Regions from separate parts of the Blautia sp. BCRC 81119 genome, predicted to be linked through region 2. Evidence: riboswitches for the same ligand, from Rfam matches in the RefSeq annotation. Region 2 holds a riboswitch; the other holds the start of a gene.

Region 1 (8,604 bases), on a different contig from region 2:
GGTCGAGACCGCGGGTTCGAGCCCCGTCTATCGCTCTTCAGAACTCTGAGTTTTTCAGAGTTCTTTTTTATTTTTAAAACTATCCTTTTTCGATCAAAAAGTCCCGGGTCTGATCTCTTTTTTCCAGAAATTCAGATTCGGGACTTTATATTTTTTATCTTTTATTTCAGCTGCATATCATGGCCAAGGCATGCATCTTTTAGTGGTGGAAAAGGCGGATTCCTGTAAATGCCATCACCATTCCATACTTATTACATGTATCGATAACTGCGTCATCACGTACAGATCCACCCGGCTCTGCAATATATTTTACACCGCTCTTATATGCGCGCTCGATATTATCACTGAATGGGAAGAATGCATCGGATCCCAGTGTCACGCCGGTAAGACCATCCAGCCATGCTCTCTTCTCTTCTTTTGTGAACACTTCCGGCTTCTCTGTGAATGTCTTTTCCCATGCACCATCTGCAAGGACATCCATATATTCCTCACCAATGTAAACATCAATGGCATTATCTCTCTCCGCACGTGTGATCGTGTCTTTAAACGGAAGCTCCAGTACTTTCGGACACTGACGGAGATACCAGTTATCTGCCTTCTGACCTGCAAGGCGTGTACAATGTACACGGGACTGCTGTCCTGCACCAACGCCGATAGCCTGTCCGTCCTTAACAAAGCATACAGAATTGGACTGTGTATATTTCAGGATGATCAGAGAAACCTTCATATCTCTCTTGGCTTCTTCCGTAAGCTCTTTATTCTCTGTTACAATATTGGAGATCAGCGCATCATCAATTGCCAGCTCCTGGCGGCCCTGCTCAAAGGTGACTCCAAATACCTGTTTGTGCTCCAAAGGTTCTGGAACATAGTTTTCATCGATCTGGATCACATTGTAATTGCCTTTTTTCTTCTGCTTCAGAATTTCAAGAGCCTCCTCTGTATATCCTGGTGCGATCACACCATCAGAAACCTCTCTCTTGATCAGCATTGCGGTATCTTTGTCGCAGACATCAGAAAGAGAAATAAAATCACCAAATGATGACATACGATCTGCACCTCTTGCTCTTGCATACGCACATGCAAGCGGGGAAAAATTCTTCCAGTCCATATCACCTACCCAGTAGATCTTTGCCAGTGTCTCATTCAGCGGAAGTCCGATGGAAGCACCTGCCGGAGATACATGCTTAAATGAAGTTGCTGCCGGAAGTCCGGTTGCTTTCTTAAGGTCACGTACCAGCTGCCAGCCATTAAAGGCATCCAGGAAGTTGATGTATCCTGGTCTTCCGGAGAGTACCTGGATCGGAAGCTCACTTCCATCTGCCATATAGATCTTTGATGGTTTCTGATTTGGGTTACATCCGTATTTTAACTGTAATTCTTTCATGAAAAAGCTCCTCCGTTCTCTGTGATATCCCTATTTTCTTATTTATTCTTGTTTACGATCCTGGATTCATATTTTCCTGTCTCAATGTCAATAAAACGAACAAAGAGAGAAACTTTATTATCCTGGTTCAGGCTCTTCCAGAGGAGATCCGTAAACTCATCAATATCGCTTGGGATCTCTACCAGCTTCGGCTCTCCCTCGAAACTTGGAAGTGGATTTCCATCGCATTTATAAGTATGGATAAAACGTCCCTGTCCTGCCGCCGCATTCTCATAGGCAAATGTATAACGAAGACAGGAATCCGGATTTCCGTTATTGCTCTTTAAAATAGACATCGCATAATTGAATTTACCGTCTTCAACATGAAGAACACCTGAAATACGAGGTGTATAGTTCGGCGCATCCGGCTCAAACTCTCTGCTGCGGAGAGACTGTTCAAAGGTGAGCTGTCTGTCCATTCCCTCATAGATCGTATCTGTCTGATCACCGTTTGTTACGATGGTCTTATTTCCAAGGACACGTACCGGTGCATAAATGATCAGGCTCGGGTCTGTAAGCTTGGACGGATCAAAAGCCTGTGTACGGATTCCTTCCCCATCCTCAACAAAAATACGGTTTCTGCTGTTCTCGCTTCTTCCCATAATAAAATATGCAGTAACTGCATGTTTCCCGTCAGCGGAACGTCCGATCACAATTCCTCTTCCCGGATAGGAATTTTCTTTCAGTTCTTTTTCAAGTGAAAATGTCGTCATTTTTCACAGTCCTCCTTGTCTAATGTAAGGCCCGGGGCTTATCCCAGGATATGAACGGTAACAAAAAACCGCCTGGACACCCCTTATCAGGCTGCCCAGGCGGTCGGCTTCTCACTTCACTGCACTCCCTGTAGGTAATCCTACTTTCCGCCAGTCATGCAGCTTCTGCTGTTATACTACAATACTTCTTCTTAATTTTCAAGCCCCTATTTTCAGAAATTATTTTTCCAGACTTCTTGTTGCTCACAAAATAAACAATAACACTTTATTTCCCCTGTAATGCATAATCTGTCTGGATCTGTGCTGCAATGTCTGATTTCATCTGGATCCATGCATCGGGATTTTCCACGTAATACTTCGGACAGTCTTTACCTGTGACATCATAATGACGGATCACCTGATCCGAAGTCAGTCCAAAGCGTGTACAAAGCCACGCTGTCAGCTTTACGGCCGAATCATAGGTTGCTGTATTAAACTGCCCTGTTTCATCCGGATGGCAGCATTCAATGGATATGGTATCTACATTTCTGGAATTTGTGGCATAGGATATTTCTGAAGTGGGAATACATTGTACCACTTCTCCCTCCAAACCTATCACAAAATGACTGCTGACTTTGTTGTCCTGCGTTGTCGCAAGATTTTCAAAATAATTCCGGTTGGATATGGCAGTAGATCCCGGATTGGCCGTATAATGAATGGCTATATAATTTACCTGTTCGATAGAAATCTGTGGTCTGGAATAGGAATTCGGTGTCAGAAGCTCCACATCAATAAAAGGTGCTCCTTCTGCCTGCCATTGTTCCGGTCCGCCATTTCCGCTGGCATTCCCGGATATTTCTTCCTGTCCGGACTGAGTTTCACTCTGTTCCATGCGCATCTCAAAAAATGCGTATCCTAACGCACACGCAGCAAAAGCAACGATCACAATGATACATATCAGCACAATCCTCTGTAGGATCTTGATCGGGTTCTTTTTTCTCAAAGACTTCTTTTTTCTTCTGGAAGACCCGGAGGAAGTTTTCTTTACGGAAACAGGCCGCCCGCTATGGGACGGCCTGGGTGACTTTTTACCGGTCTTACCTTTTTTTCCTTTATTATTCATCTACACTGTAGTTTGGAGCCTCTTTTGTGATATGGATGTCATGTGGATGTGACTCCTTGAGAGATGCAGCGGAGATCTTAATGAATCTGCCTGTTGTTTTCAGCTTCTCAATGTTCTCTGCTCCGCAGTAACCCATACCGGATCTTAAACCGCCAATTAACTGGAATACGGTATCCTCAACGTGTCCTTTGTATGCAACACGTCCTTCAACACCTTCTGGAACAAGCTTCTTGGCGTTCTCCTGGAAGTAACGATCCTTGCTGCCGTTCTCCATAGCTGCAATAGATCCCATTCCACGGTATACTTTATATTTTCTTCCCTGATAGAGCTCGAATGTTCCCGGGCTCTCATCGCATCCAGCAAACATGCTGCCCATCATGCAGACATTGGCGCCTGCCGCGATAGCCTTGGTGATGTCTCCGGAATACTTGATTCCACCATCTGCGATGATCGGGATTCCGTAGCTGTTGGCTACTTCATAGCAATCCATAACAGCAGTAACCTGCGGTACACCGATACCTGCAACAACACGTGTGGTACAGATAGATCCAGGTCCGATACCAACTTTAACTGCATCTACACCAGCTTCGATCAGTGCCTTGGTAGCTGCTCCTGTTGCAACGTTACCTGCGATAACCTGAAGTTCCGGATATGCAGCCTTGATCTCGCGGACTGCTTTTAAGATATTCTCAGAATGACCATGTGCGGAATCAATTACGATTACATCCACATTCGCTTTCACAAGTGCATCTACACGTGCAAGTACATTGGCTGTGATACCAACTGCCGCACCACAGAGAAGACGTCCCTGTGCATCCTTGGCTGCAAGCGGATATTTGATCTGTTTCTCGATATCCTTGATGGTAATGAGTCCTTTTAAATTAAAGTCGTCATCTACAATGGGTAATTTCTCCTTACGGGATTTCGCAAGGATCTTCTTGGCATCCTCAAGTGTGATTCCTTCCTTGGCTGTGATCAGTCCTTCAGAAGTCATGCACTCCTTGATCTTTCTGCTGAAATCTGTCTCAAATTTAAGATCACGGTTTGTGATAATACCTACAAGCTTTCTGCCTTCTGTGATCGGAACACCGGAAATACGGTATTTCGCCATCAGATCATTGGCATCTTTCAGTGTATGCTCCGGTGAAAGATAAAATGGATCTGTAATAACACCGTTCTCAGAACGTTTAACCTTATCAACCTCTTCTGCCTGTGCTTCGATGGACATATTCTTGTGGATGATACCGATACCACCCTGTCTGGCCATGGCAATTGCCATTCTGTGCTCTGTAACTGTGTCCATTCCCGCACTCATCATGGGGATATTCAGCTTTACTTTCTTGGTTAAATACGTTGAAACATCTACCTGATTCGGAATCACTTTAGAATAAGCCGGAACCAGAAGGACGTCATCAAACGTAATGCCTTCACCAATAATAGTACCCATTGCATTTCCTCCCTTGTGTAAGATATTTTAAATTTGTGAACTAGTGTAACAAAAAACAAGATTCATGTCAATCCAAAAAAACTTTACTTGGTGCAGAATTTTTCATGGTATTTGCAAGTGCGTCATCCAGTTCCAGGATCACTTTGCAGGTTTCTCCACTGTCTCTTATGATCATTGCATAGCGTTTATGATCCTCAATTCCTGATGAAAAATCATACTCTTTCATCTTCTGATTGCCATTATAATAGTCCATTCTGTGGGACTTTAATGGTGCCACAAGGTCTGCCTCCGCAAGCTGGAGCGATTTCACTCTTTTCCTTTTTGATTTTGACATGATCATATCAATGTCCAGTTCTCCGTTAACAAACAGATACTCGTACTCCAGATCTGTCTTCGGTATTACAAAATAACATGCAATACCAAGTGCAATAGCCGGTACCAGCAAAAGTACATTCAGCACAAGGCCTCCCAGGACCATGATCACCGTCAGCGCTATCAGACCGTATTTCACAACCAGATCTTTCGCTGTCTGCTTCTTTTTTACCAGAAGCTCTGAATATAAGTCACTCATTTGTTTCTTCCTTTCGTAATTTACTGACTTTTTGATTATAACACAAAAAGAGAGCCGCGTCTATGGCGCAGGCCCTCTCATTTTGTGAATTAATTATTTCACCTGCTCAGCTGATAATTACATCATTCCCATTCCCGGGTTTGCAGCCGGAGCCGGAGTATCTTCTTTGATTGTGGAAACTACAGCCTCTGTTGTAAGGAGTGTAGATGCAACACTTGTAGCATTCTGAAGAGCACTTCTTGTAACCTTAGCCGGATCAAGGATTCCGTTCTCAACCATGTTTACGTATTTCTCATTGAGAGCATCGAAGCCTGTACCGATCTCAGACTCTCTTACTTTGTTGATAATAACAGCGCCTTCCAGTCCTGCGTTTGCAGCGATGTGGAACAGCGGAGCCTCAAGAGCTTTCAGGATCACATAAGCACCTGTCTTCTCATCTCCTTCAAGTGTTGTTGCAAGTTTTGCAACCTCTTTGGAAGCATGGATGTAAGCAGATCCGCCACCTGCGATGATACCTTCCTCAACAGCTGCTCTTGTTGCTGCAAGAGCATCCTCAAGACGAAGTTTTGCTTCTTTCATCTCTGTCTCAGTAGCAGCACCTACACGGATAACAGCTACGCCGCCAGCCAGTTTTGCAAGTCTCTCCTGAAGTTTCTCTTTATCAAACTCGGATTTTGTCTCCTCGATCTGCGCACGGATCTGTGCAACACGTTTTGCAATGGCATCTTTGTCACCGAGACCATCAACGATAACTGTGTTCTCTTTTGCAACTTTAACAGATTTTGCACGTCCAAGCTGCTCCATCTTAGCTTCTTTCAGGTCAAGACCAAGCTCATCGGAGATCACCTGTCCGCCTGTCAGGATCGCGATATCCTGAAGCATCTCTTTTCTTCTGTCACCATAGCCAGGAGCTTTTACAGCTACTACCTGGAAGGTTCCTCTCAGTTTGTTGACGATCAGAGTTGTAAGGGCCTCACCCTCAACATCCTCAGCGATGATGAGAAGTTTCGCACCGGCCTGAACAACCTGCTCAAGAAGTGGAAGGATCTCCTGGATATTGCTGATCTTCTTGTCTGTGATCAGGATGTACGGATCATCAAGAGTTGCCTCCATTTTCTCCATATCTGTGGACATGTATGCGGAAATATATCCACGGTCAAACTGCATACCTTCTACAAGGTCAAGCTCTGTATGCATGGTCTTGGACTCCTCAACAGTGATAACACCGTCTTTGGAAACTTTCTCCATAGCATCAGCAACAAGCTGTCCAACCTGCTCATCACTTGCAGAGATTGCTGCTACGTTAGCGATCTGCTCTTTGCCGTTGATTGCCTGGCTCATGTTCTTGATCGCTTCTACTGCAACATCTGTTGCTTTTTTCATACCTTTTCTGAGGATGATCGGGTTGGCACCTGCTGCCAGGTTCTTCATTCCCTCATGAACCATTGCCTGAGCAAGTACAGTCGCTGTTGTAGTACCATCACCTGCTACATCGTTTGTCTTGGATGCAACTTCCTTGATGATCTGAGCACCCATGTTCTCGAATCCGTCCTCAAGCTCGATCTCTTTTGCGATGGAAACACCATCGTTTGTGATAAGCGGAGCACCGAAAGATTTGTCAAGTACTACGTTTCTTCCTTTCGGTCCAAGTGTTACTCTTACTGTATCTGCAAGTTTATTTACACCAGCTTCAAGTGCTGCTCTTGCTTCTGCGCCATATTTAATTTCTTTTGCCATGATAAAATGACCTCCTATTTATATTGATATACGATAAGATGTTTATATTATTTAATAACTGCCAGGATATCTTCCTGTTTTACAATGATGTAATCCGTACCATCCATCTTAACTTCTGTTCCTGCATATTTGGAGTAAATAACAGTGTTTCCGACTTCTACTTCCATCTTTACTTCTTTGCCATTTACAACTCCGCCAGGACCAACTGCGATAACTTCTGCCTGCTGTGGTTTCTCCTGTGCCTGTCCCGGAAGTACGATTCCGGATGCTGTTGTCTCTTCTGCTTCAACCTGTTTTAATACTACTCTGTCGCCTAAAGGTACTAACTTCATGATCTATGTTCCTCCTTTATAAGTTTCATCTTCGTCTGCTAGCACTCACTTTATACGAGTGCTAATCACTATGGCTATATTAGTGAATTTCACATATTTTCGCAACCCTTTTAAGATATGGTTTTTCTATATTATTCTGGTTTTATCTCTTTTATGCTCTTGTTTTCTCTTGTTTTCTTAATTTCATTATTTATTTTAATTTTATGAAACAGACAAAAAAGAGACTCCCACGCTAGCGGGAAGTCTCTTTTGTCACGTTCTTTATCTTATATCAAGCATCTGACAGTGCTGATCACATTATGCCTTCTTGCTTCTCTGTGCTTTTATCTCCTCAAGCTCATCAAAGATCACTTCATTAAGAACTTTAATGTAAGTTCCCTTCATACCGGATGAACGGGATTCGATCACACCTGCACTCTCGAATTTACGCAGTGCATTTACGATCACGGATCTGGTGATACCTACACGGTCAGCGATCTTGCTGGCAACCAGGATACCCTCATCCCCATCCAGCTCATCAAAAATATGGATGATCGCCTCAAGTTCTGAGAAGGACAGTGTACTGAATGCCGATTTAACGATCTGCTGTTTTCTGTCTTCTTCTGCGTTCTCGTCATGAACCGCACGCATCATTTCCAGGCCAACAACTGTTGTACCATACTCGCTGACGATAATATCCTCAATATCATAGGGATGATCATTGCGGTACATGAATAACGTTCCCAGTCTCTCACCTGCAATATCGATCGGATTCACGATTCCCTGATAATTTCCGGGTACATGCTCAAAGCCAAGTGTCTGGAGATTGACATTCTCCTTTGTGGAAAGAACACCAAGAAATCTCTCATTCAATAACGGGTCGATATGTCCGCCGATCTTGTCATCGATCAGCTCTGTGATCTCATCCACACCCGGGCAGATACTGACTCCCAGAACCTTACCTTTCTTACTGAGTACCAGGATATTGGAACTTAAGGTTTCCATGAGCACCTGGCAAATGTCGTTAAACACTACCTTGCTTGAGCTGCTGTTATGCAGAAGCTTATTGATTTTTCTAGTTTTATCTAGCAACTGAACGCTCATTTTTCCTCCTTTCACTTTCGTACCTTGAAAGAAATCGTTTTTCTAGTCTAATATTACACGTTATTCTGGAAATTTACAAGACATTTTTATATTTTTTTTATTTTTAACGGGATTTTCTGAAAATTAATAGAAAAGCATTTATTCAATCAATCTTCATCTTTTGGTTTTTGTTCCACATATCCGCAGGTTTCCTGGC
Region 2 (8,604 bases):
GGGCAAGAGGGGCCTGTCCCATTGGTTCCCTTCAGGCTGTGATCGGAAGCTGGAACTTCAAGATGGCATATTATGTAGCTGGATTTCTGATCTTTGTAGGAGCGTTGCTTGGAAGACTGGTGTGCGGATTTCTCTGCCCCTTTGGACTGATCCAGGATCTGTTGAACAAGATTCCTTTTCCAAAGAAGATCCGGACATTTCGGGGAGATAAGCTTCTGCGAAAACTGAAATATGTGATCTTTCTTGTATTTGTGATCATACTTCCCATGTTTGTAGTAGATATCATGGGCCAGGGAGCACCATATTTCTGCAAGCTGATCTGCCCGGCAGGAACACTGGAAGGAGGTATCCCTCTGGTGCTGCTGAACAAATCCATGCGAAGTGCAGTAGGCTGGCTGTACATGTGGAAAAATACAATCCTGGTGATCACCATTATCTTATCAATTATGATATACCGGCCATTCTGTAAGTATATCTGTCCGCTGGGAGCTTTTTATTCGGTATTTAATAAAGTTTCCGTTTTTCGTTACAGAGTAGATAAAGAAAAATGTGTTCACTGCGGAAAATGCAGGAATATCTGCCAGATGGAGGTCGATCCGACGGAAAATCCAAACAGTACAGAATGTATCCGATGTGGAAGATGTAAAAAGATATGTCCGACACAGGCGATCCGGTGTGGGTTTGCAGGCAAACCCTGATACAGAAAAATACGAAAACGGTACAGCTTATAAAATATAAGGTGTACCGTTTTTTGCAGAAAACTACTTTTCCATATTATCTATCAGTAACATATTCAGCTGTTCCCAGCGCTTCAGATCTTTTTTTGTAAAAAGCAGCTGGTGGCGGAACGCTTCGGTAAGCTCTTGTGGTTTTAAAGTGATCACACATTTGAATGCGCAGGGCATCAGATCCGCACTGGAAATCCCACACAAAAGTCCTGTTGTAAAATCTCGAAGCTCCAGAGGATTAAAAATGTACAGGAGATCTTCTTCCAGTGGGTTATACTGATTTACAAAGGAAAAACGGATCAGCATATCACTGTAAAGAACTTTTCCGGTGTAAAAAATCTCACTGCTTCTTCCGTTGGCAGAAACAGAACAGATCGTTAAGGTTGCTTCGTATTTTCCGGATTCGCCTTTTTTTTCATAAATATCGATGACGCCATCCTTCGTACGCTGATAGCGTCCATCGTAAAAGTAAAAATATAGCCGCTGTGCCTGAAAAAATGGGCTTTTTTGTCCTTTTCCCGGTGCATTGGACGGTTTACTGGCTGTTTCAGGAAGACCAGTGGTAAGCTGGGACATAGATACCTGGAGAATCTGGCTGATATCATACAAAGTTTCGATATCAACGGAGATATCTCCATTTTCATATTTGCATACGGTAGCTCGACTTTTATGGATGGCATCTGCCAGATCCTGCAGAGTCATCTTTCCGGCTTTTCGGTATTTTCTTATTTGTTCACCTACATAACAGGTAAAATTACTCATTTTGTTTCCTCATACTATCTATTTTTCTTATTAATTTTTATTGTATACGATTATATCGGAAAAACCGGTATTTTGTAAAGTAGTAAGAAACTTTTTTGAGATAAAATTTCGTAAAAAGAAACTTCTGCCATTTGCACTTATCTTTATTTAAGGTAAGATATGGCTGTTAGGCTGAAGGTTTCAGCCTATATCAAATATATACTTGAAGAGGGGAAATTGAAATGAAAGAAAAAGGAAGTAGCTTTTCCGGCTCAATAGGCTTTGTCCTGGCGGCAGCCGGAAGTGCAGTAGGAGTTGGAAATATCTGGAGATTTCCATATCTCTGTGCCAAAGATGGCGGAGGACTTTTCCTGCTGGTTTATCTGGTACTGGTACTGACTTTTGGATTTGTACTGTTGACAACGGATGTAGCACTTGGGAGAAAGACAAAGAAAAATGCATTGAGGGCTTTTGAATCTCTTGATCCAAAGTGGAAATTTTTAGGACATTTAACGTTTATGGTTCCGGCATTGATCATGACCTATTATTCTGTTATCGGTGGATGGATTGTAAAATATTTTTTTACTTATATTATTTCTGATGGGAAAGATGCGGCTTCAGATGTATACTTTACATCATTTATTACATCAGATATTGCACCCGTTGTATTTATGCTGATCTTTCTGGCACTGACTGCCTGGATCGTATTTCGTGGTGTGGAAAAGGGAATCGAAAAGTTTTCCAGGATCATTATGCCGGGGCTGATTCTTCTGATTGTGATCATTGCGATTTTTTCACTGACACTGTCCCATACTGATACGGATGGAACTGTCCGCACCGGTATGCAGGGGCTGGCTGTTTACCTCAAACCGGATTTTCATGGATTGACGGTAAAACGCTTCCTGGAGATCCTTCTGGATGCGATGAGCCAGTTATTCTTTTCCTTAAGTGTATCTATGGGAATCATGATCACATATGGTTCTTATGTGAAAAATGAAGTTAATTTAAATAAAGCAACAAATCAGATTGAGATCTTTGATACCGGCGTTGCGTTTCTTGCAGGAATGATGATCATACCGGCTGTTTTTGTATTTCTCGGAAAGGATGGAATGGCTTCCGGCCCAAGCCTGATATTTATCTCACTGCCAAAGGTTTTTGATGCCATGGGAGTATTTGGCCGTCCGGTGGCAATTGCATTTTTCCTGATGATGGGATTTGCGGCACTGACTTCCTGCGTGTCTGTCATGGAGACACTGGTTGCAAACTGCATGGAACTCTATCACAAACCCCGTAAGAAAATGTGTGGTGCTGTCGGAATCTATTCTCTTGTTACAGCAGTGCTGATCTGCCTTGGTTATAACAAACTGTATTTTGAACTTAAACTGCCAAATGGTTCCGTTGGACAGCTGCTGGATGTGATGGATTATATCAGCAACAGTTTTCTGATGCCGTTTATCTCACTTTTGACAAGTATTCTGATCGGCTGGGTGATCGGCCCTGACTGGATCATAGGAGAAGTGGAACGAAATGGGGAACACTTCAAACGGGCAGGGTTATATCGCTTTATGATCCGTTATGTAGTGCCGGTTGTAATGCTGATATTATTCCTGGTATCTACAGGATTTGCAGATTTGATTTCATAAGTGTGGTAATATGTTTATGGCGTCTGGACAGTCGCATTAACGGATGACCAGTACAAGATACGATTAAATAACAGAGGATTTGATGAAAAAAGATATGTACGAATGTTGGAGAGAAAACTAATACATAGAACGGAAATGATTCAGAAAATTAGACTTAGCTCACTTTAAAAGTGAAAAAATAATTTGATAATTTCTTGACAAGTACTAATAAATATGTTAGTATTCAATCATCAAATTAATAAAGTCTTCGGTGACTGACGGAGTTGTGGGATAACCACGAGGGAGCCGGAGATTCGATGAGTCGACCGTCTGGGCAGTATTTGAAAAACTTCAGATACTGCTCTTTTTTATGGGATAAAAGATGCAGACGGTTGCAGCGGAGAAAGGAGAACATTATGGGATTTAAAAGTGACATCGAGATTGCACAGGAGTGCACAATGGAGCCAATTACCAAGATTGCAGAGAAAGCAGGTATTGATGACAAATATCTGGAGCAGTATGGTAAATACAAAGCAAAGATCGACTATAATCTCCTGAAAGAAACAGACAAAAAAGACGGCAAACTGATTCTTGTGACAGCTATCAACCCGACACCGGCCGGGGAAGGAAAAACAACTACAACGGTAGGTCTTGCAGATGGAATGCAGAGACTTGGAAAAAATGTTATGGTAGCTCTTCGTGAGCCATCCCTGGGACCGGTATTCGGTGTCAAAGGTGGTGCGGCAGGCGGCGGCTATGCACAGGTAGTTCCGATGGAGGATATCAACCTTCATTTTACCGGTGATTTCCATGCAATCGGTGCGGCAAACAACCTTCTTGCAGCAATGATCGACAACCATATTTTCCAGGGAAATGAGCTGAACATCGACCCAAGAAAGATCACCTGGAGACGTTGCGTGGATATGAACGACCGTCAGCTTCGTAATGTAGTAGATGGACTTGGCGGAAGAACAAACGGTATGCCGCGTGAGGACGGATATGACATTACCGTAGCATCTGAGATCATGGCAGTTCTCTGTCTGGCAAGTGATATCAAAGATCTGAAAGAGAGACTTTCCAGAATCATCATCGGATACACTTATGGCAAGGTTGCTGAGCAGAAACCGGTAACAGCAGGAGATCTTCACGCAGAGGGTGCTATGACAGCACTTCTGAAGGATGCCCTGAAACCAAACCTTGTTCAGACACTGGAGCATGTTCCGGCAATCGTTCACGGCGGACCATTCGCAAACATCGCTCACGGATGTAACTCCGTAACAGCTACAAAGATGGCTATGAAGCTTGCTGATTATGCCATCACAGAGGCTGGATTCGGTGCTGATCTTGGAGCTGAGAAATTCCTGGATATCAAGTGCCGTATGGCAGGTCTTACACCAAGTGCCGTTGTTATCGTAGCAACCGTACGTGCTCTGAAATATAATGGCGGTGTTGCAAAAGCGGATCTTAACAATGAGAACCTCGAGGCTCTTGAAAAAGGTATCCCGAACCTTCTGAAGCATGTAAGCAATATCAAAAATGTATATAAGCTCCCATGTGTGGTAGCTATTAACGCATTCCCGACCGATACCAAGGCAGAGCTTGATTTTGTGGAAGCAAAATGCAAGGAGCTTGGCGTAAACGTAGCACTTTCAGAGGTATGGGCAAAAGGTGGCGAAGGCGGAATCAAGCTCGCTGAGGAAGTAATCCGTCTTGTTGAAGAGCCGAATGACTTCACATATGCTTATGAGCTGGAAGGCTCCATCGAGGACAAACTGAACCAGATCGTACAGAAGGTTTATGGTGGAAAGAAAGTGGTTCTTACAGCAAATGCCCAGAAGCAGGCGAAACAGCTGGAGGCACTTGGATTTGGCAACTGCCCGATCTGTGTAGCTAAGACCCAGTACAGCTTAACAGACGACCAGACAAAGCTTGGTGCTCCGACAGATTTCGAGGTAACAGTAAGAAATCTTAAGATTTCCGCAGGTGCAGGATTTATTGTTGCACTGACAGGTGAGATCATGACCATGCCAGGACTTCCGAAAGTACCGGCAGCAACCAAGATCGACGTAGACGAGAGCGGTAAGATCACAGGACTGTTCTGATATAAAGATTTTTTGAGGGGAATTCAGATAGAAAGCGGTAGAGCCTGCAAAAATAGAGGCTCTGCCGCTTTTTATATTGTTGTGGAGAGAGTATTGAAAAACTTTTAAAAGCAGGAAAAACACTGGGTTTGACGATCCCGTGATACGAATTTGATACGAAAATCCCCGGAAGTGGTCGAGACTTCCGGGGGTTCTTGTTCCGTTTATGTAAGGTGGTTTAATCCTTTAGGCTGTTACTGCCTGTCGTTTCTGTCCAGCCTAGCCACAGTTGCCATAACAGAAACAAAGAAAGTAATTATAGAACTTGTCATAGGACTTTACATCCTTTCAGCTGGAGGTTCGGCAGCAACAGCATTATAGCATGTTCAAAACAAAAATGGTATAATATTATAAATTGTCAAGAATATCAGCAATCTCCTGCTGCTTGTTGGGATAAAACTCACAATGTCGAGGAAATCGCAGAGGGGACGCGCATGTGACATTTGTGTTAATTAAGAGGAATGCTATAGAAAATATTGTAGAGATAAATGAATGTGGGGGGGGGAAAAATATGGTATACACATGCAAATATAAATCGCTAATCGGAGATATTTTACTTGCTGCAGATGAAATCGGACTTACCGGTTTGTGGTTTGAAGGACAGAAATATTTTGCAAATACACTTCCGGAAGATTATGTTCCACAGGAAACGAAAATTCTCACAGAAGCAAAAAAATGGCTGGATGTATATTTCTCCGGTGAAGAACCGAACTTTACTCCACCACTTCATCCGAACGGTTCAACATTCAGAAAGGCAGTGTGGCAGATTTTACTGGATATTCCCTATGGACAGACGATTACATATGGAGAAATTGCGCGCAGAATTGCAGTGATGAAAAACACTTCCCATATGTCCGCCCAGGCAGTAGGCGGTGCGGTTGGACATAATGAAATTTCCATTATCATTCCCTGCCATCGAGTCATAGGAACAAATGGAAGCTTGACGGGCTATGCCGGAGGAATTGACAAAAAAATTTCACTTCTTAAGCTGGAACATACAGATATGAGCCGTTTGTTTATTCCAAAGAAAGGAACTGCACTGTAAAACTCAGGCTGAGAGGACGGTCTGGTACAGGCGTCCACGAAAAGACAGATATTTTATTTATGAAAGCATGCTATGAAAATTGCCAGCAGGATTTCGGAGGAATAATTATGGGAAAAATACTGGATGAAGATTTAATCTACGAGATACTGTCCGTGGTGGAAGAGATACCTGAGGGAAAAGTGGCCTCCTACGGACAGATCGCACGGCTGATCGGGCGGGATAAAAATTCACGTCTTGTAGGAAAAGTCTTAGGTATGGCAGAATTTTACGGGAAGTATCCCTGCCACAGAGTTGTGAACCATGCAGGGCGTACTGCACCAGGCTGGAGAGAGCAGAAGATGCTTCTGGAAGACGAGGGTGTGGAGTTTAAGGCAAATGGATGTGTAGATATGAAGCAGTATCAGTGGGAGGAGTAGTGTTTTATGAATTGTAGAAATATGATGCAGATCCCGGAGCTTACAGAAGTTCTGAAACTGAAAGCAGGGGAAAATGGTCTGGAGTAGTTTGTCCGATGGTGCTATTTTGCAGACTGCCTGCAGTGCATCAAAAGTGAATACAGGATTGAATAACTATATCCATGGAGGAGAATTCGTAGTTCTGACAAATCCCAGTGTCACCGACGACAGCCGGAAACTCGTGCTGGAGGAAAAGGACAGAAACGCCGCAGAGCAGCTGTCTTCCTCTATTCTGGATGCAGAACATTTAAGCCGAGAGCGTGTGATGGCACAGGCCAGATATCTGAACCTTGCACCGCTTACCATGACCGATGAGCAGATGGAGAAAGGACTTGAGATCTTTGAAGCTTCTCTGAAAGAGGCATTAGAAGCATAGATTAATAGAAAGTTACTCTGTAATAGAAAGCTACTCTGTAACAGAAAAATAAAACATGCTTGACAAACCATAAATTCCTCGTATAATTATCAATGGTAATTAACTAAGATAATTATATAAGGAGTTTTTTTATGACAAATGAAAAGATCAAGCGGATGTTTGATGCGTTTTATCAGGCAAAGCGGATCCGGGATATGCTTCCGCCACTGCCTCAGGGGGTGATGCCATCCTACATACAGTATCTGGATGTGATCCATTCTCTGCAGAGAGAAAAAAAGGATATCCGGCTCTCTGATATCAGTGATGCCATGAACCTTCCGCGTCCGGGTGTTACCAGAACAGTGAAAGAAATGGAGACAAAGGGATATCTTCAGAAGCTTACGTCTCCGGATGACGGGCGCGTTACTTACATTTCCATAACAGAAAAAGGAGAGATGCTTTCCAGGAAGTATGATCAGGATTATTTCAGCAGTCTGGCGCCCTATCTTTCAGAGATTTCCGAAGAAGAAGCAGACAATATGATCCGGACCATCGGGAAATTTTATCAGATCATGTGTGACAGGAGGGAACATTATGACAAATGATAAGGCAGATTTTACCCAGGGAAATATCCTGAAGAAGCTGGTTGCATTTATGATGCCGGTACTCGGTGCGCTGATCCTGCAGGCTGCCTATGGTGCGGTCGATCTTCTTGTAGTTGGAAGATTCGGTTCCACATCCGGATTGTCAGCGGTTTCCACCGGAAGTCAGGTACTGAATCTGGTTACCTTTGTAGTGATCCAGTTTGCTATGGGTATCACAGTTCTGATCGCACGTTATCTTGGAGAAAAAAGACCGGAGCAGATCGGCTCCGTTATCGGTGGGGCTGCAATCGTCTTTACCATGATCTCTATCGTGCTGTTTATTGTTATGGTAGGCTTTGCACATCCGATCTCCATGCTGATGCAGGCACCGGAAGAAGCGGTAGCGCTGACTGCATCTTATGTACGGATCTGTGGCAGCGGAATTTTCTTTATTGTCGCGTATAACCTACTGTCTGCTATTTTCCGTGGCCTTGGTGACAGTAAATCTCCGCTGCTGTTTGTGCTGGTGGCATGTATTGTAAATGTGATCGGAGACCTGGTACTGGTAGCCGGCTTACATATGGATGCAGCAGGAGCAGCTATTGCTACGGTTTCTGCTCAGGCCTTAAGTGTTGTATTTGCAGTAGTTCTGCTGATAAAGAAGGAGCTTCCTTTTACCATCACAAAGAAAGATTTCCGGTTGAATCCCCAGTGCAGACGTTTTCTAAAGATCGGACTGCCGCTGGCACTTCAGGAATTCCTGACCCAGATTTCATTCCTGGCCTTGTGCGCATTTGTCAATCGCCTGGGTCTGGAAGCATCCTCCGGTTACGGAGTTGCATGTAAGATCGTAAACTTTGCCATGCTGGTTCCAAGCTCCCTAATGCAGTCCATGGCCTCCTTTGTTTCACAGAACGTAGGAGCAGGAAAGCC

Evidence for each region. A riboswitch is a leader RNA that binds a small molecule or an ion and turns the genes downstream of it on or off. The one in region 2 is predicted to bind ZMP and ZTP.
Region 1: linked by a shared signal. The riboswitch ahead of DMI82_RS12040 (IMP cyclohydrolase) and the one ahead of DMI82_RS06855 (formate--tetrahydrofolate ligase) in region 2 are both predicted to bind ZMP and ZTP.

Annotation. Positions count from the first base shown of each region.
Region 1 covers NZ_QJHD01000019.1:55,062-63,665, forward strand. Annotated here, with positions in the region: tRNA gene DMI82_RS12030 (tRNA-Gly) at 1-35, shown strand, start outside; gene DMI82_RS12035 (phosphoribosylaminoimidazolecarboxamide formyltransferase) at 200-1,384, opposite strand; gene DMI82_RS12040 (IMP cyclohydrolase) at 1,423-2,136, opposite strand; ZMP/ZTP riboswitch at 2,223-2,304, opposite strand; gene DMI82_RS12045 (peptidoglycan recognition protein family protein) at 2,402-3,118, opposite strand; gene guaB (IMP dehydrogenase) at 3,231-4,685, opposite strand; gene DMI82_RS12055 (DUF6106 family protein) at 4,753-5,256, opposite strand; gene groL (chaperonin GroEL) at 5,374-6,993, opposite strand; gene groES (co-chaperone GroES) at 7,041-7,325, opposite strand; gene codY (GTP-sensing pleiotropic transcriptional regulator CodY) at 7,623-8,408, opposite strand; gene topA (type I DNA topoisomerase) at 8,555-8,604, opposite strand, start outside.
Region 2 covers NZ_QJHD01000008.1:107,787-116,390, forward strand. Annotated here, with positions in the region: gene DMI82_RS06840 (4Fe-4S binding protein) at 1-698, shown strand, start outside; gene DMI82_RS06845 (helix-turn-helix domain-containing protein) at 762-1,490, opposite strand; gene DMI82_RS06850 (sodium-dependent transporter) at 1,712-3,112, shown strand; ZMP/ZTP riboswitch at 3,353-3,434, shown strand; gene DMI82_RS06855 (formate--tetrahydrofolate ligase) at 3,508-5,193, shown strand; gene DMI82_RS06860 (methylated-DNA--[protein]-cysteine S-methyltransferase) at 5,744-6,277, shown strand; gene DMI82_RS06865 (MGMT family protein) at 6,385-6,693, shown strand; gene DMI82_RS06870 (hypothetical protein) at 6,767-7,108, shown strand; gene DMI82_RS06875 (MarR family winged helix-turn-helix transcriptional regulator) at 7,240-7,692, shown strand; gene DMI82_RS06880 (MATE family efflux transporter) at 7,682-8,604, shown strand, end outside.